Regions from separate parts of the Thermanaeromonas toyohensis ToBE genome, predicted to be linked through region 1. Evidence: riboswitches for the same ligand, from Rfam matches in the RefSeq annotation. Region 1 holds a riboswitch; each other region holds the start of a gene.

Region 1 (6,346 bases):
CTCTGGAGAACATGCCGCAGCTCCCTGACCAGAGACTGGGGGTAATTTTTTATTTCCTCTATAAACTCTCCAATCTCGGGCCGCTTCTCTATAAGAGCTACAAGCTCTTTTATCTCCGAAGGTATTACTTCCATTATTTCTTCTTCCTCTAAAAGCAAATAAGCTACCGGGATGTCATAGACCTTAGCCAAAGTGCGCAAAACTTTATACGAGGGTTCACGTATCCCACGTTCGTATCCAGAGATGGTAGTGGCATGCAATCCAGTTATCTCTTCTACATCCTTCAAAGTTAATCGCTTTTTTTGTCGATAAAACCGCAAACGCTTACCTATCATAATGATTATAAACCTCCTGTTATATTTTTTGTCGTTTTAGTTTGTAATAAATAGAAATTATGTCTAAAATGCCAAAATAAACACTTAAACTTCCCTTAATCCCCCTTTTTCTGCCCTTGACAGGGATTAGCGGAAGTAGTTACTATCGATAAGGGGAAATGGCTTATGTACCTCACATTATAAAAAAACGAGCAGGGCACCTAGGAACCTTAAATTCGATGCCTCCCCTTTTAGAACATTACCTGAAATAACAGTCTTTTCCTCCTTGGGCAATCATTTTTATGGCCTAGCTCGAGTTTCAAAGGCAGTAACTTTTCTGCTTCTCCTCTTCGATGGTTAGGGATGGTGTTAGGGATAAGAGAAGGAGAAAGGAAAGGCAGGTAACTAGGTAGGAGGCGAACGTGGAGGAGTAGCTGAAGGGAGCATATACCACTGGTAACTGGTCCTTGGGCTTAAGCTTCTAGCCTTACCTTAGCGGTTTTTCTAGTATGTCTTTCCACTATAAAGGTCAAAAACAAAAGAGCGATTGTAACAAGGCACAGGATTATTCTCAATCACTGAAAGCCTGCTCCCGTTTACAGTTATCTTTACTGTAGCGTTTCGCCGGGTTATGGCGGCAGAGAGTCCATCGATAAGCCTAAAAAAGCGGTACATAGGCAGAAGATGATTTGGAAAAGTTGAAGGCAAATCTTCTTCATTATGATGGTGATATTTTATTATCTCCACTATTTCTGGGCTCAAGCGATAGATTCCTTCTGCTAAAGCTGCCCCCCTAAAAGCATGGAGATATCCTTGTTCAAAGGTTTCCTGAGGGACAACCAAATCTCCTATTTTAAGCTCTGGCTGCACCTTGGCGAGATCATGGAATATAGCTGCGGTGACCAGGGTATTCTTTTCCATCCCAGGTAACTCCATTAACCCTTGCCGAAAGGTATCAGCAATGAGTCTCAATATGTTTATGACGTGCCGGTATACCCCTTGAGAAATTACACCTGTGATTTTGATTTTACCCGTCTGAGGATCATATGTATCTGTATATTCCACAATAGACTGGAGTCTTAAGGTGATGCGCTGGTCTGGTAACATCACAGCTAGGGCTAGTTCCGCTTCCTCTCTGGCACTCCTTAACTGTTCTACCAGATTATATTCTGTGGTAACGTCTGTAAAAATGACCAAGAAAGAGTAATCTTCTGGAGCCCTGGTGGGTTCCATTTTCATTTTACGGGTACCTATGCGGTAATGGCGATTATCTAATTTAACTATCTTGGATCTACCTGAAGAGGCTAACTCGCGCAGATCCTGGGGTACCATTCCTGCACCATTTATAACCCTTTGGGCTAAAGCATTAGCATAGAAAAGATGTCCTTCGCTATCTACTAAGGCTATCCCTAGAGGTACTTGCTCACCCAGTTCTTGATACGCCCTTTCTGCTGCTTGGCGTTTTTGGGTTTCTTGCTCCTTTAAGCCCAATAACTCAGCCATAATTTCACTGGCAAGAAGCAGGCCGCTTGTACTTTTATCTGGAGAGATAAAGTAAGGGAGAACACGGCCATCTCGTATAAGCCATTGGCTCAATTCTTCACCAGCAGTTTCTACATCTAAATGGTCGGAGGCCTCTATGGGTCTACAGATGTCCCTGGCTTTCAGACCCTCACGTTGAGGAATATCAACATAACTTCTAAGCAGATCTAAGACGTCGATCCATCCTATCGGCTCCCCCGTTTGGGTTTCTACTTGAACTATATAGCTTCCTGTGCTGATCATTATGTTCGCTATTTCGGATAGGAGGCTCTCCTCTTTAACTTTAGGCATGGGCACATATTTCCTTCTTTCCATAAATTTACTCCTATCACCCCAAACCCTAAAATAGTTTAGGTTAATGAAAAAAATACACCAGGCATAAATACCAACCCTGGTGGGGAGCCAGAACGAATATATTTAATATATTTAACTTAACAGCCTAACTTACTAGAAGCTTTAGTAAAAGTATAAACTCCTCCCCACCGGCAACCCGGCTGCCATAGCCCTTAAAAGCCTTAGGCCCGTGGCTTTGCGCCCCCGCCTTTCGGCGGGTTTGCCCTTAACAGAGGGGCGGTATTTAGGTTCATCTTTAACATATCATACAATCCACTGTATAGCAATAACCTTTCCTCCTAACAAATCCCTAGTTTTTCCTAGCGAAAGCCTAGTCGGGCCTAAAAGCAAACGGGTTTCAAGGCAATAACTTGAGGAGGAATAAAGAGTTTGGTGTAGAATTAAGTCTAAAATTGGTCTCCAAACATTTTTTTAATTTTTTATGATGACCTTGCTTAATATGGAGGGAAGAAAAAAATGGGTATGAATAAGGCCGAAGAACTAATTAAGAAACTCGCCAATACAGGTGACGTGGCACTATGGAGACAATTAGTAGAGATACCCCTTTCTAATTTAAAGGAAAAAGAAAAGGAAACTAGTCTCTCGCGAGCACTCCGGGAGTTGATAGAGGAATTAGGCGAAGAGCAGGTAACCGAAAAGCTTATACATATAACCCAAGAGATACCAGAATATCCTGTGCTTGAGGTAATGCAGCAGGCTATCAAAGTTTCAGCAAGCTTACGCCAGGAACAAAGAGAAACACTCTCCCAGTTAAGACAGATGCTTTCTGAACTCGCCACCCCCATAATCCGGATATGGACAGATATGCTGCTGGTAGCCATGATTGGGAACATCGATAGCCAGAGGGCCCAAGATATAGCGGAAAAATTGTTAAATCGAGTAAGCTCGGCTCGTGCTAAAGTTGTTATAGTAGATGTTACTGGTGTACCCATGATCGATACAGTAGTAGGTGGATTCTTAATAGAAATGTTTAATGCCATAAGACTACTGGGGGCAGAAGTGATACTTACCGGTATTAAGCCGGAGGTTGCTCATACCCTGGTCAAGCTAGGCGTCGATTTCCGGATGGTCTCTATCGCTCGTGACCTAGAGGATGCCCTACGGCGTGGTATTGCCATTACCATGGAAGAAGCTAGAAAACGACGCCACCTCGCTTTAACCTTGGCTGGAAGTAAGGTCTATGAGAATAGCGAGGAGGAGGTCTCCTAGCTTGGAAAAAGTAGTACCCGTCCTTAGAATAGCTGATTTCTTATTAGTGCCTATCCAGATAGATCTAGATGACCGGACAGTAGGGAAACTACAGCAGCAGCTCATGGATGAAATTGAGCGCACCAGGGCCAAAGCTATAATTCTTGATGTCCGTATGGTTGAAGTGATAGATAGTTATATTTCCTATACCCTCTCTGAGACCGCTGCCATGGCTAGACTTATGGGATGCCGCACCATCTTGTGCGGCATCCAGCCTCCAGTAGCCCTAACCCTAGCCCAAATGGGTATAGTATTGGAGGAGCTCACAGTAGCTCGAGATCTGGAACATGCTTTAGTGTTGGCTAGTTCCCTATAGGAGTGGATAAGAAGTGGCTTCAGATAAGGTAGACAAAATAGAAGCCATCCTGGATAATCCTGGACATGAATTTGATGTGGTGGTCCGTATAACCCGCGAAGAGGATATAGCGATAGCCAGGCAGATGGCAAAACAACTAGCCCAGGAAACGGGATTTTCGCTAGCTGATGTTACTAAAATCGCTACCGCTGTCTCCGAGCTGGCCCGCAATATATATCGCTACGCTAGCCAAGGACGAATAATGATAAGGAAAAAAGAAGAGAAGGAGGGCCCCTGCATAGAAGTCATCGCTGCTGATCGCGGCCCGGGCATCCCTGATGTGGAGGTAGTTCTTACCCGAGAATACACTACCTATGAGCGCAGCCTAGGCATAGGACTTTCAGGTGTAAAGCGCCTCATGGATTCCTTTACTATCTATTCTAAAGTGGGCAAGGGCACAGTAGTTATCACAGCAAAAAGGAGGCGCAAGTTTTGAAATTATCTTCCCAAGATCTGCACGCCCATGGATGGAGCTTATGGAGCTCTTGGAGACCAAAGGCAGGTTATAAAGTCGGGGGCGACCTCTGCTATATGTTTGCAGCGCAAAATACTCTTATTACCTCGGTTATAGATGTCCTCGGCCACGGGGAGGAAGCTCACCGATGTGCCCTCGAGCTTTTAAATGTGATGCGCAAACATGAGGAAAACTTAAGGATACTATTTGCAAAGTTAGAAACTACTGCAGCCCGCCACAGGGGCTGTGCTCTTTTTCTTGGCTCTTTTTCAGGTCCAGTGGTAACTTATATTATGGTAGGAAACATGCGCGGCTGGGTTTTCCAAGAACCAGGAAAAATAGAAGTATTATATGCCCAGCCAGGTGTCGTGGGAGCTCGAAAGCTTTTGCCGATAACCCGGGAAATAAGAGTGCGGCCTAATTCTACCCTTTGGATATGTTCGGATGGAATAAGGCGAAGCTTTGTTCCTTCGAAGGAACACCTGCTCATCTCTAACGAAGGAATGGAATTAGCTAAGGGTATCCTAAAAGATTACGGTATTGAGGAAGATGACGCCAGTATCCTTATTGGGAGGAGGTGGGGACAATCTTGATATCACAAGATTTTTATAACACCTATAAAAACTACTTAGAGCGGTATGTTTGTGAAGGAGGGACAGAAGGGGTCCTTCTGGAAGCCTACCAGGATCTTACCCACGAGCTCGACGATAATCATGTACAAGCAGCGAATATCCTAGATATTCACACTAGAGCCTTGCGCGAGATTATGGGTATCCGCCGGGATAGCGATTCTATCCAATGGATCTACATCGACAGGGCTACGGAATTTCTGGCTCAGATCCTTGTAGTCATAGATACATTTCTTCTCCAGCTTAAAGACCGTATTGAGCATGATCCCTTAACAGGGCTTTACAACCGGCTAGCGCTTTATCCATTACTCAATCAGCTACTAAAGGAATCTCAAGAAAAAAATACCCCTCTAGTAATAGCCATGGTAGATTTAGACAACTTTAAAGCATTAAATGATAGATACGGTCACTACGTAGGCGACGAAGCTCTGCGTACGGCAGCAAAAATTATAAAGAAAAGCTTGCGGGGCGGCGATAAAGTCATCCGCTACGGTGGAGAAGAATTCCTGGTTATTTTGCCAGGAACAAACCTAGACAAAGCCCAGATCGCTTTAGAAAGGATACGAACCCAGATCGCCACTACCGCCTTAGTCCCAGAGGTTGAGACTACCATAACTGTAAGTATAGGTGCAGTAGAATACCAGGGTAAAGGGGCTATATCTGTAAACGAGCTTATCGCCCGTGCTGACGAAGCTATGTACAGGGCTAAAAGGGAGGGTAAAAATAAAGTAGTTTGTGCCGATGAAAATAAACTTGAAGGTGGAAAGTGAGGTTTGTAGGTACAAATTTATGCTTTCTAAGAATTTCCTCGCTGAACTTTTAGGTATAATTCAAGGAAAATATGAAGGTACCCCTTTAAATCCCGAATTGAGTTCGAACCTCAGGGTTTTGCTTGAGAAAATCCACCAGTCCGTACGTGATATTTCCTGCTTTCTGGATGCCTGTCAACAGGCTGTAGACATTGGACGTCTCTTGTATACCCAGGAGATACCCAATGAGCAAGTATTGCGGGAATTGATAGCTTTAGCCGATACCTTTATTAACGACTATATTCGTACTCATCGTTCGTTAGGAAACGGGCAGGACATAAAGGACCTCCTTGTAGGGGCCATGCTAGAACTAGGATGTGTATCTTTAGGATATCACGATGAGGCGCTAAAGATGTTAAAAATCTTTTCCGAAACAGACCCCTTGACCGGCCTTCTAAGCCGCGAACACTTTCAAAGAGAATTGGATACGGCCCTAGAATACGCCAAACATCACAAAGAAAATCTCATTCTTATTTGGGCTGATGTAGATGACTTGAAGGTAATCAATGATCTTTATGGATATGCAGTAGGTGATGCTGTTCTACGAGTAGTAGCTGAGGTTTTGAAGGAAGTCTTTGCTCCTGTTGGGAGTATATTGGCAAGGACAGGGAGTAATTCTTTTGGAGTAATAGTCCTAGGCA
Region 2 (6,346 bases), 990 kb from region 1:
TAGCTTCCTTAATGCGCTCTAGGTTATCTCCTACCACTACTTGGCGGAAAATACTGATACCTGCTTTAGCTAACTCCTGGGACAAAAAAGCTGCGTTGGTGTTTATTATCTGGCCTAAAAGAAGTTCAGTTCCTGTAAATATGGCTTCAGCCTGCAAAGAAATTGCCTCCTTGACTAACTAGAAGAGTGGCCTGTTTCTAGTGCTGGGCCGGGCTTACGTGGCCCGCGGCGGGAGTATGGACATTACTAGAACCCAGGTTATTTATAGCCGTCACTGTTAAACCTAAGGCTAGCCATAGAAGAAAAAAGAGGACAAGATATATCTTTTTCATCTCTCTTCACCTCTTACAACTCAGTATATCAAGGCCTTAAGTCCCTGGCAACAGCTTGTACCGTTGACACTATACTTGTTTGTAGCCTTATAATACTTCTTAGGATTTCTTCATACTTTCTCCTTCTTTAAGTGTTATAATTCTTAAGGAAGACTGGAAGTGGGCCTAGAAGCTTTAAGGGTGAATCTTAAAGGGGGAAGGTCAGATGTATTATCGGGAAGGAAGACGAGGATTAGGGTGGCTTTTACTTCTGGTATTTTTAGCTGGGGTAGCGGTGACGACGGCCTTTTTTGTTCTAAGCAGCCCCTCCAAAGCTTCTAATTTATCTCCTGGACAGGGAGCGGGAACGCAGGTATTTACTGGGAAGGCAGCAGCCGCTAACCTTCCACCAGGGCTGGGGCCGGAAGCTATCGCTGACATTGTAGAGGCTGCCAGTCCGGCGGTGGTCCGGATAGATACAGTGGTGGGAGGAGGAAATTTACCTTCACCCTTTAATGATCCTTTCTTCCGGCAGTTTTTTGGTTTACCTCTCCCACGTCAACAGGAAACCGCCTTGGGTTCCGGCTTTATTATTTCTCCTGATGGGTATATTTTAACCAATGAGCATGTAGTAGAAGGAGCCCGAGAAGTTAAAGTAACTATTGTCGGGTTTGATCAACCTTTTAAAGCCAAAGTAGTAGGTGCCGACCGGGATTTAGATCTAGCTGTACTCAAAGTGGAGGCAGGTAAACCTTTACCTTATCTTAAGCTGGGAGATGCGGACAAGGCTCGGGTAGGGGAGTGGGTTATTGCCATCGGTAATCCTTATGGGCTGGATCACACTGTCACGGTGGGAGTGTTAAGCGCTAAGGGAAGGCCCATCGATACCCAGGACCGTCATTATGAAAACCTTTTGCAAACCGATGCTTCTATTAATCCTGGTAACAGCGGCGGCCCCCTTTTAAACCTTAAGGGCGAAGTGATAGGGATCAATACGGCAGTTAAAGTGGATGCCCAAGGAGTGGGTTTCGCTATCCCCAGCACCACTGTACAGCCAGTTCTAAATGACCTCATGACCAAGGGTAAAATTGTACGTCCTTGGCTGGGTGTAGTTTTGCAGGAAGTTACTCCTGATATAGCTGATTTCTTGGGAATGTCTAAGCCGGAAGGAGTTCTTGTTCGGGAAGTAGTTCCTGAAGGGCCTGCAGCTAAAGCCGGATTAAAGAGGGGTGACATTATCCTACAGGTAGATGGACAACCGGTAAATTCTGCTAGCGAGTTGGTAAAACTTATCCAGAAGAAACAAGTAGGCCAGACTATGCAGCTTTTAGTCTTCCGCCGAGGAAGCCGCTTGTCTTTAACGGTAACCCTGGCTGAAAAACCTAGCCAATTTTAAGGCCCGGGTCGTCGTCGGGGGAGGCGAAGCTTTAGGCTTAAGCGGGCGGGAGAAAAAAGGCGGGAAAACAGTTGAGAGAAGGCAAAGACAGGTTCTTTAAGGGGTACCACGGGTATTCCCGTGGGCCTTTTTATTTTTGGTTCCTGTTTAGCTAAGATGCTATACCGGTAGCCATAGAGAAAATAAACTAAAATTCCGAGGATGAGCCAGGCTCCGAAACGTATCCAGGTTAACCTAGGAAGATTGATGAATAAGTACCCGGCAAAGGCTATGGTGAGGAGGGGTAGCCAGGGAGCTAGAGGAACTTGGAAGGGACGGGGGAGATCGGGGCGCGTATACCGCAATATTATAACTCCTATAGATACTATTATAAAAGCCGATAGTGTCCCTACATTGGCCAGCTGGGCGATTATTTCTATAGGTAGAAGGGAAGAAATTGAAGCGATAGCTGCCCCTACTAGCAGGGTGGCTACCCAGGGTGTCCGGAACTTAGGGTGTACAGAGGCGAAGGCCCGGGGGAGTAACCCGTCGCGTCCCATAGCCAGGAATATGCGGCTCTGGGCATAAATGCCCACCAGCAATACGCTGGTTAAACCCGCCAGGGCACCTACCCCGATGAGAAGGGAGGCTCCCCGGATACCGGCATCCAGAAGGGCCGTAGTCACAGGCGAGGCTGTGTTGAGCCGGGGGTAGCTAGTGAGCCCAGTAAGGACAGCTGCTACCGCCATGTAAAGCAGGGTGGAAAGGGCCAGTGACCCTATTATACCCCGGGGTAGGTCCCGGGCCGGATCCCGTACTTCTTCGGCGGCTGTGGAAACAGCATCGAAGCCTATATAGGCAAAAAAGATGATAGACGCTCCTTGTACTACACCGGGGAGACCAAAGGGGAGAAAGGGCCGCCAGTGGGCAGGGTTAACCCGGGGGAAGCCTAGAACAAGGAAGGCTAAAATAACCAGGACTTTTACAGCTACTACTACCTTATTGGTGGTAGCGCTGGTCCGGGTACCGGTGAGGGCTACTATGGTAGCAAAGGCAGTGATGAAGATGGCAGGCAGATCTATAATACCACCCCGTAAGGGTGAACTTATTAGGGAGGCCGGTAAATTGATGCCGACTGAACGCAGGATATCGGTAAAATAAGAACTCCAACCCAGAGCTACGGCTCCAGCTGCCACCATATATTCTAAAATAAGGTTCCACCCGATGATCCAGGCCACGATTTCTCCCAAGGCAGCATAAGCATAGGTATAGGCACTCCCAGCTACAGGGATCATGGAAGCTAGCTCAGCATATACCAAAGCGGCTAATCCAGCAGCTGTACCAGAGATGAGAAACGATAAAATCACACCTGGCCCAGCATAATTGGCTGCTGCTACCCCGGTGAGGACGAAAATGCCCGTACCTATGATGGCCCCCACACCCAGGGCTACCAGGTCTGTTGCGCTCATCTCTCGTTTAAGTTTTTCCTGATCCCGCGCTTCATTTAAAAGATCCTTAATAGGTTTAGTACGCCAAAGGTTAAATTTCACCAGGCCTCGCCTTTCCCAAAATCTTTAGTTTTAGTATGCGCTTAAGGATAAAGCCTATACTTTGGGGCAGGAGAAGCTATTTTTTTGTCGAATTTTTCCTAGGGAAGCTCCATGAGACAAAAAAGATGGTTTTTTTTAGTTTTCTTAGTACCTGTTGTGTTTTCTTTTTATTGGTTGGTCTTCCGGCCTTGGTCCGTACCTATAGGCTCACCCCCGGAGGTTCTCTACGATCAGGTGGTCCTGGATCCTCCCCCTATAAAATGGGGAGGGAAGATATGGGTGCCAGTTAACGAGTTTGGTCTCGTGGCCCAAGGTCCTAGTGGTTATCTACCTTTATCGCAGGTTATGCCAGCTTTGGGCCGGTCTCCTTCTGGGGGGCACGGCGAAGGAATACGGCTTCCTCTATGGGGTAGCGGATCTAAAAAGGATTCCCATTACCGTTATTATCCAGTATATCAAATAAAAGCTAGGTTAGAGCCAGAAAAGCGGATTATAGTAGGGCACCTTGTCTTGGCCTACCAGAATCCTTACTTTTACCCCCTTTATGACCTCCTCTTTAACCTACCTTCCAATGGCTGGCCGGGGAGTGAAAATACCCTTACTATCCAGAGGATCGTCCTCAATAATAAACCTGCTTCTTTTATAGTGAAGAAAAGCAGGTTGGAAGTATTCCTTCACCGACCCTTGGCTTCTGGAGAGACTTTAAAAGTGGAAATATCTTTTACTACTTATTTACCCCAGCGTCCGGCTCGTTTAGGTGTGTGGGAGGATACTTTTATGGTTTCAGGATGGTATCCTATCTTAAGCCCCCGGGAAAAAGGAGCTTGGCGCGGTATGGCGGAGGGAATAGCTTGGGGTGATCCTTATTTTGCCGATTCCGCCTATTATAATGTAGAGCTGGAATTACCACCTTCCTTAATGGTTAGGGCCAGCGGGCGAACTACTGGAGGGGAGCAAAGAGGAGAGCGAGTCTTATGGACTTTTATGAGCGAAAAACCCATTCGCGAGTTTGCCTTTGTCCTTGCGCCAGGCTGGAAGCAAGCATACGCTCAAATAGACCAAACTTTAATAACCCTGGCCTTTCGCAATCAGCTCCCCACTTCTACCTTGGATATAGCGATGGGGGCCTTCGCTTTTTTTAAGGAGTACTGGGGCCCTTACCCCTACTCTTACTTAAACCTCGTTGAGGTACCCTTGGAGGGCCTTTCGGGGATGGAGTACCCAGGACTAGTTTTTTTAAGCACCCGTAAAGGTTATACTCCTCCGGTTATTGTACATGAGGTTGCTCACCAGTGGTGGTATAATTTGGTAGGCAATGATACTATTTCTTCATCGTGGATAGATGAAGGGCTGGCGGAATATAGTACTCTCCTTTACTATCGGGTACACGATCCCGTTTTATATAGGCAACTTAAGGAGGACATAATAGCTGAAGCAGGGGAAACCTTAAATTTAGAGGAACTTTCAGAGGCATTAAATCGAGAGCTTAAAAGTTTTACTTCCGAAAAGGATTATCGCCAGGTGACTTACCGTCAAGGGACGGTTTATTGGTTAAAGATGGAAGAGAAGATGGGGGTAAAAACTTTACAAGAAGCCTTACGCTATATTCAGGAATATTATCGCTTTGAACGTATAGAGGCCCCGTGGTTGGAAGGCATTCTGAATTTCTATATCCAGCATAAAGGGAAGTAAATTGGAAAAAATATCTTGTCGAGGTAAGGCCTGTAGAGTATAATTAAGGCGAATAATGGAAGATAAAGTGCATAAGATGCCCCGACAAGGGCAAACCCATCGAAAGGTGGGGGCGCAAAGCTATAGGGTCTAAGGCCAGATGTTTCTGGCTATGACAGCCAGCTGCCGTGGGTGGAACGGGGCTACCCATTAAAATAGGAGTAGCCCTTTAAATTTGCAGAACTTAAGGGGCAGGAGGTACGGGGTATGCGGTTTCCCAGATTTCGGAGGGGGGAGGGCAAAAAACGAGCCTTTTCCCTCCCGGTGGGTATTTTTAACTTTGGTGCCGTAAAGCTAGGTGCCAAAATCATGGGGGGTTTCCTTTTAGTTATAGCTGTTTTTGTGGCTGTGGTAGTGATTGTGGATATAAATCTTCAACGTATTGAACATGCTGCCCGGAAAGTTTTACTCCTCCAGAAGCAAGACCAGCTTTTTACTACCATGTCCTTATCTATCTGGGAAGGTTATAGGCGCGCAACCGATTACATAATTAATGGATCCCAGACCCATGCTTTAAGCTTTGAGGAAGCTCTCCAACGTTTCAATAAAGCTAAAGAAGAATTGGAAGGCCAACAGCTAGACAGCCAGACCCAGGGCTTTGTGTCCGCCATGGCCATGGCTGCTAAAAGCTTTACGGAGACCTTTAAAGGAAACATTTTAAAAGCTAGCCAGCAGGACCGGATGCTTGCTTTGCCCATCTTAAGCTTTCAGATGGGGGCAGCGGTGGATAATATTAACAATATCGGTAGCCATGTTCAAAAAGAGATGACGCTTCAGCGTGAAAACGCCAAGTCAGAGCTGGAATGGGCACTGACCTATGCTAAAAGCACTCTATATTCGGGCTTAAGTTTAGCCTTTATATTAGGAATGCTGGTGGCCTTGATATTTAGCCGTATGGTGGGACGTCCTATAGCTAATCTTGTAGCCTATGCTAAGCGAATTGCAGCGGGAGATTTAACGGCAGCCGAGATAAAAGTAAGATCCCGGGATGAGCTAGGACAGTTAAGCCAGGCCTTTAGTGTTATGGGACAGAGTTTGCGCCAACTTATTGGGCGGGTTAGGGAGATGGCAGGGGAAGTGGCAGGCTTAAGCCAGGATTTAGCCCAAATGTCTCAGGAATTAGGAGAATCCGCCCGGCAGGTAGCTTTAACGGCCCAGGAGATGGCCCGGGGTGCTGAACACCAAGCCCAGCAGGTCACCCAAACGGCCACAGCTATAGAAGCTCAAGCTGCGCGGGTAGAAAGGGTACATCAGCAAGCTGAAGATATGGCCCGGGCCTCCCAGTTGGTGGCGGAGAAGACATCTGAAGGTGCTCGTACGGTGGAAGAAGCTAACCAGCAGATGGAGGCCATTTCCCAGCGCATGGAGGCCCTGGCCCA
Region 3 (6,346 bases), 440 kb from region 1:
TATATCTTTCTCAAGTTATCCAAAGCCTTGAAGCTGCAGGCTTCCTTCCCCTTGTTAAGCAAGTGCCTCCGGGCGAGGAAGCCAAATCCTTAAGTGTAGCTGCCGAGCTTTATGATATGGCTCTGGAGGCTGGTTGGGAGCGACGCTGTCCAGTACTAGCCTTGGGTGGGGGAACTATAGGGGACCTAGCCGGCTTTGTGGCAGCTACCCTTTTACGGGGGGTACCTTTAATACAGCTTCCGACCACTCTGCTGGCCCAGGTAGATTCTAGTGTGGGTGGTAAAGTAGCCGTTAATCACCCGCGGGGCAAAAACTTAATTGGCGCCTTTTACCAACCCTGCCTTGTAGTAGCAGATCTTTCTACCCTTAAAAGCCTCCCTAAAAGGGAATTATGTTCGGGCCTGGCCGAAGTTATCAAGTATGGGATGATCTATGATGCTCTCTTTTTTACGTACCTCGAGCAACACTTGGAAGAGGCTTTGGCTGGGGAAGAGGAGATTTTAGAAAGAATAGTCCTTCGCTCATGCGAAATCAAAGCCCAGATAGTGGCCCAGGATGAGCGAGAGAGGGATTTAAGGGCTATCCTCAATTTTGGCCACACAGTGGGCCATGCCCTAGAGGCGGTGACTAAATTCCATGTTTACCGCCATGGCGAAGCGGTGGCCATAGGGATGATGGTAGCTACCAGGATCGCTTTGAGCCGCGGCCTTATCAGCCCTGAAATCATAGAAAGGCTAGAAAAGTTACTTCGGCGAGCTTCCCTTCCTGTAGAAATGCCTAATGTGGAACGCTATACTTTCTTGGAGGCCTTGATAAGGGATAAGAAGGTGCGGGAGGGCAGGGTAAGGATGGTACTACCAGTAAGCTTAGGGCAGGTAGAGATAATGGAAGTAGATACCCAGGAAATAATGGAGGCAGCAGGTCTGTGAAGTAGGCAGAGATGGAGTACCTAGGGGTAAGGAAGGCGGTTAACCAAATGGATGGCAGAAGGCGCCTGGGAGACTTGTTGGTAGAAGCAGGTTTGCTCACCCCAGAACAATTGGAGCAAGCTTTAAAAGAGCAGAAACGCACAGGAGAGCGGCTAGGTAAGGTACTGGCGCGCCTCGGTTTGGTTAGCGAAAAGGATATTCTAGAGGTGCTAGAATTCCAGCTGGGGATACCCAAAGTGGTCCTGGCCGATTATCGGTTGGATCCTGAGGTGGTGAAGCTTATACCTGAAGGCCTGGCCCGCCGCCATCTAGCTGTACCAGTACGTAAGGATGGCAAAAGATTATTAGTAGCCATGGCCGATCCCTTGAATCTCACTGCCCTGGATGACCTCCGTCTGGCCACGGGGTTAGAAATTATGCCTGCTATAGCTTCCGAGGCAGAGATAGAGGCCACCTTATCCCGTTTCTGGCAGCCATCCCTGGAACCCCCTAACATTGCAGGGTTAGAAGAGGTGGCAGCGGCAGGAGCGGTAAGGACTAGGGAATCCTTTGACCTGGATGAGATGGCCCGGGCGGGTATGGAAGGCGCTCCTGCTGTCCAGTTGGTCAATAAACTTATAGCCCAAGCTGTACGCTCCCGGGCGAGCGACATCCATATCGAACCCCAGGAAGGATATGTGCGGGTACGTTTCCGGATCGATGGCCTTCTGCGGGAGGTGCTACGCTTGCCTTTGGGAGTCTTAAGCAGCTTGATCTCCCGCATCAAAATCATGGGGGGTATGGATATAGCTGAAAAACGCCTCCCCCAAGATGGCCGCTTCCAGGTAACCTTAGAAAAGCGTAGCATAGACCTGCGGGTTTCTAGTATGCCTACTGTTTATGGAGAAAAGGTGGTCCTTCGGATCCTGGATAAGGCTACTATGCTCCTTCCCCTGGATGCCCTCGGATTCCTTCCCAGCACTAGAGAACGCTACGAAAGCCTAATACGTAGCGCTTACGGCATGATCCTTATTACTGGCCCTACGGGAAGCGGCAAGACCACCACCCTATATGCCACCCTTAACGCTTTAAGCTCCCCCGAGAAAAATATCGTTACTATTGAAGATCCAGTGGAATATCTTCTTCCGGGTATCAACCAGGTGGGGGTCAATCCCAAAGCCGGTCTCGATTTTGCTTCCGGTTTAAGGGCTATCCTCAGGCAGGATCCCGATGTGATTATGGTGGGGGAAATTCGGGATCAGGAGACAGCTGATATAGCTGTACGGGCAGCCACCACCGGTCACTTAGTCTTAAGTACTTTACATACTAATGATGCTGCTGGTGCGGTCACACGGCTATTAGATATGGGTATTGAACCCTTCCTTGTGAATTCTTCCTTGATAGGGGTGGTGGCCCAGCGGTTAGTACGCCTCATTTGCCCACGGTGCAAGGAACCTTACGCGCCGGAACAGAGCACAAGTCTTTATGCTTTTCTGGGAGAGGAAGGGGAGGGCCGCATTTTTTACCGCGGGCGTGGGTGCCAGGATTGCAACTATACAGGTTACCAGGGACGGACCGCCATCCAGGAGGTCCTGGTGATGAACGAGGAGATACGCACCCTTGTGGCCGCCAAGGCGCCAGCTACAGAGATTAAGAAAGCGGCCGTTGCTGGAGGCATGGTCACCTTACGCGAAGACGGTCTCCTTAAAGCCAGCCAGGGTTTGACCACGGTAGAGGAAGTTATCCGCGTTTCCCTAGGTGGATTTTAAGATGAGCCAGGTGATTCTGGTGAAGCTAGAAGAAATTTTAAAAGAGGCAGTCCAAAGGGGCGCCTCAGACGTACATCTTACAGTGGGGCTACCTCCTGTGTTCCGGCGGATAGGGAGGCTGGAACCCCAGAAACAATGGCCCATACTTACGGCTTCTGTTTTAGAGGCGCTGGCTAAACAAATTTTGGGGCCCAGGTGGGAGGAATTCCAGAATCGTAAGGAGTTGGATTTGGCTTATTCGCTCCCTGGCCTGGGCCGCTTTCGAGTCAACGTATTCTACCAGCGGGGAAGTGTAGGGGCCGCTATCCGGTTGGTGAATACTATTATTCCCACTTTAGAAGAGCTAGGCTTGCCTCCAGTGGTAGGGGAGCTAGCTGACCAACTCCACGGATTAGTCCTAGTTACCGGGCCTACCGGGAGCGGTAAGAGCACTACCCTGGCGGCCATGATCGATCGTATAAACCAGCGCCGGAGTTGTCATATCATTACTTTAGAAGATCCTATAGAATATTTGCATCAGCACAAGAAAAGCATAGTGAACCAGCGCGAGATAGGGAGCGATTCCCCTTCCTTTGCCAGCGCCTTAAGGGCTGCCCTGCGCCAGGACCCGGATGTTATTTTGGTAGGTGAGATGCGGGATTTGGAGACAGTGGCTACGGCTATTACAGCCGCAGAGACAGGGCACTTGGTTCTGGCTACCCTACATACCAGTAGCGCGGTCCAGAGTATCGACCGCATTATAGATGTCTTCCCGCCCCATCAGCAGGGTCAGATCAGGATCCAGCTAGCCGATACCTTAGTAGGTGTTATTACCCAACAACTTTTGCCCCGGGCTGATGGCCAGGGACGGGTAGTAGCAGTAGAAATACTTATAGCTACTCCTGCAGTGCGCAATCTCATCCGCGAAGGTAAGACCCACCAGATTATTTCCGTGATGCAAACAGGCGGTCGTTTCGGTATGCAGACCATGGAAATGGCTTTAAGGAACCTGGCCGCCAGAGGAATAATTAGCCCTGATTATATAAATCAGCAGGATTTTGGGTGATTTTGGCGAATTAGAAGAATATCCCTGTTTAAGGGCAAACCCGGCGAAAGCCGGGGGCGCAAAGCTACGGGCCTAAGGGTGGTAAGAAGCCTATGGTCGCCGGGCTGCCGGGAGAGTTAAGCTTTTCCTGGAGTGCCGGCACTTTTTATTATGAGGTTCAGGTACAAAGCCAGGGATACTAGCGGAAACCTTATCAAAGGCATCATTGAAGCGGAGAGCGAGCAGCTGGCCGGCCGCCAGTTAAGGAATCAGGGTCTTTTTATAACCGAACTACGGCCTGTAAGAAGCGAGCTGGAGATCAACTTAGGGTTAGATTATTTGAGATTTTTCCTTCTAAAACGAGTTAGCCGTAGGGATTTGGCCCTGTTTTGCCGCCAGCTGGGCACTATGCTGTCGGCGGGTATCCCCATTATCAATGCTTTAAGAACCTTAAGCAGGCAGGCGGATAACCGCTTTTTAAAAGAAAGTATAGATAAGGTACTGGAAGATTTACAGCAAGGGGAGATGTTGCACCAGGCTTTAAGCAAGTCACCCAAGGTATTTCCAGCTATAATGGTCTACTCCGTAGAGGCAGGAGAGATCAGCGGCGCCCTCGATGAAACACTAATACGATTAGCCGAGCATTTTGAGCGGGAACACGAAATAGCAGAAAAGATTAAATCAGCTATGACCTATCCCTTTATTGTCTTTATGGTTTCTTTAGCTTCCATAGCTTTTATGCTCACTTTTGTCTTGCCTATGTTTAGCAATATAATCGGTAACCTGGGCGTACCCCTACCCTGGCCCACCAGAATGGTATTAGGATTAAGCCAATTTTTAAGACGTTGGTGGTTTATGTTTGTGGTAGTAGGAATAGCTTTAGGCTATCTAATCTGGTGGTGGGCTAAAAGGGAGAAAGTGCGCTACGCCCTGGATAAAGTTATATTGCGCCTTCCAGTATTCGGACGCTTAAAACACCAAGCTTTACTTTCCCAGTTTAGCCGTACCCTGGGAACCCTGCTGTACAGCGGAGTACCTATCTTAGAGGCTTTGGAGGTGGTAGAGCGGACAGTAGGGAATCGCATAGTAGCTGAGGCTTTAGCCCTGGCCCAGGAGCAGGTAAGGGATGGGAAGAGTATAGCCTCGCCCCTGGCGGAAAGCGGTGTTTTCCCGCCTATGGTAGTAGAGATGGTTACCGTAGGCGAAGAAACAGGTACTCTAGACGCCCTGCTGGCAAGGCTTGCCGCTTTCTACGACCGCGAAGTAGGCGAGATGGCCAGCCGTCTTTCTTCCCTTATCGAGCCCTTCTTAATTATTGGCCTGGGCGCTGTGGTGGGGTTGATTGTAATATCCGTCCTACTGCCGGTATTCCAGGTGGTAGGAAGCGTGAGGTGATGGGGGAAAACAAAATAATTAGGGTTTATAGACCCCCGCTAAATGGATTAGCTTAAAAAAGAAGGGGAGGAGGATACGATCGTATGCTAAGTAGGTTGAGAAAGTCTTTAAAGAGTGAAAAAGGTTTCACCTTAGTTGAGTTAATGGTCGTTGTAGTGATAATCGGTATTTTAGTGGCTATTGTTTTGCCCCAGTTTATGAAACAAACTGATAGAGCAAGGACAAGTAGAGCGCAAGCTGAACTACAGGCAATGAAGACTCTAATTGAAACATGGGCTATGGATGATAAGAATGGCAAGGCTAAATATCCGTACACTCAAGCTCAGCTGCAGGCTGCTCTTAACGCCGGCGGAATTCAGTGGACTAACCTGAGCGATCCGTGGGGTAACGCTTATAGTTATTATGTTGATACATCGGGCAAGAAAAAGTTCATACTTGCTAGCAATGGGCCTGATGGGAATGCAGGAACTAATGATGACATATTTGTAACGGAAAGTTCTGCTCCGTCTGTGGGGACTTATGTTACGACTGGGTATACTTCTTATGACAGCCTACCACCACAATAAAGTTAATTTGGGTGTACCTAGGGTAATCGAATAAGAGAACCCGATAAAGTTTCAAGAGGAGCTAAAAAGTGCTTGTACTGGGATTTTTTTCAGGTCTCCTCATCGGCAGCTTCCTCAATGTTGTGATACATCGCTTGCCAAGAGGAGAAACAGTAGTTTTCGGTCGCTCATACTGTCCAAAATGTAAAACGGTCCTGGCCTGGTACGATTTAATACCTTTATTTAGCTACGTAATTCTACGAGGTCGCTGCCGCTACTGTCGTGAGAGAATCTCTTTAAGATATCCTCTGGTGGAGTTTTTGACGGGCGCGGTTTTTGCCGCGCTCTTTTTCCGCCTGGGGTTTAGCCTAGTATTGTTCAAATACCTTTGCCTGGCCTCTATACTGATCGCTGCCTCTTTTATCGACACGGAGTATTATTTGATACCCAATCGCCTTATTTTTACTGCCCTGGTTATCGGAGGAGGATTCTTGCTGTCGAATATTGAAATAACAATTGGGTCAGGGCTCCTGGGGGCCCTTTCGGCAGGCGGCCTGTTGTTACTCCTAAACATAGTCAGCAGGGGCAATGTGGGTGGTGGTGATATAAAGCTGGCCGCGGTGCTGGGGCTGTTTCTGGGTTGGCCTCTGGGGTTTTTGGCTGTTCTTTTGGGACTATTTCTGGCTGGGACCGTCGGATTTTTCT

What was found. A riboswitch is a leader RNA that binds a small molecule or an ion and turns the genes downstream of it on or off. The one in region 1 is predicted to bind cyclic di-GMP.
Region 2: linked by a shared signal. The riboswitch ahead of B9A14_RS04680 (methyl-accepting chemotaxis protein) and the one ahead of B9A14_RS17745 (HD domain-containing protein) in region 1 are both predicted to bind cyclic di-GMP.
Region 3: linked by a shared signal. The riboswitch ahead of B9A14_RS12365 (type II secretion system F family protein) and the one ahead of B9A14_RS17745 (HD domain-containing protein) in region 1 are both predicted to bind cyclic di-GMP.

The regions. Positions count from the first base shown of each region.
Region 1 covers NZ_LT838272.1:1,946,750-1,953,095, reverse strand. The annotation lists gene B9A14_RS10095 (helix-turn-helix domain-containing protein) at 1-335, opposite strand, end outside; gene B9A14_RS17745 (HD domain-containing protein) at 819-2,171, opposite strand; cyclic di-GMP riboswitch class I at 2,338-2,424, opposite strand; gene B9A14_RS10085 (STAS domain-containing protein) at 2,667-3,419, shown strand; gene B9A14_RS10080 (STAS domain-containing protein) at 3,421-3,774, shown strand; gene B9A14_RS10075 (anti-sigma regulatory factor) at 3,788-4,249, shown strand; gene B9A14_RS10070 (PP2C family serine/threonine-protein phosphatase) at 4,345-4,860, shown strand; gene B9A14_RS10065 (GGDEF domain-containing protein) at 4,857-5,666, shown strand; gene B9A14_RS10060 (bifunctional diguanylate cyclase/phosphodiesterase) at 5,638-6,346, shown strand, end outside.
Region 2 covers NZ_LT838272.1:958,383-964,728, forward strand. The annotation lists gene B9A14_RS04660 (competence/damage-inducible protein A) at 1-157, opposite strand, end outside; gene B9A14_RS17920 (hypothetical protein) at 198-332, opposite strand; gene B9A14_RS04665 (S1C family serine protease) at 538-1,707, shown strand; gene B9A14_RS04670 (amino acid permease) at 1,704-3,236, opposite strand; gene B9A14_RS04675 (M1 family aminopeptidase) at 3,516-4,928, shown strand; cyclic di-GMP riboswitch class I at 5,008-5,098, shown strand; gene B9A14_RS04680 (methyl-accepting chemotaxis protein) at 5,175-6,346, shown strand, end outside.
Region 3 covers NZ_LT838272.1:2,385,484-2,391,829, reverse strand. The annotation lists gene aroB (3-dehydroquinate synthase) at 1-929, shown strand, start outside; gene B9A14_RS12375 (GspE/PulE family protein) at 977-2,677, shown strand; gene B9A14_RS12370 (type IV pilus twitching motility protein PilT) at 2,679-3,722, shown strand; cyclic di-GMP riboswitch class I at 3,746-3,834, shown strand; gene B9A14_RS12365 (type II secretion system F family protein) at 3,873-5,096, shown strand; gene B9A14_RS12360 (type II secretion system protein GspG) at 5,180-5,662, shown strand; gene B9A14_RS12355 (prepilin peptidase) at 5,731-6,346, shown strand, end outside.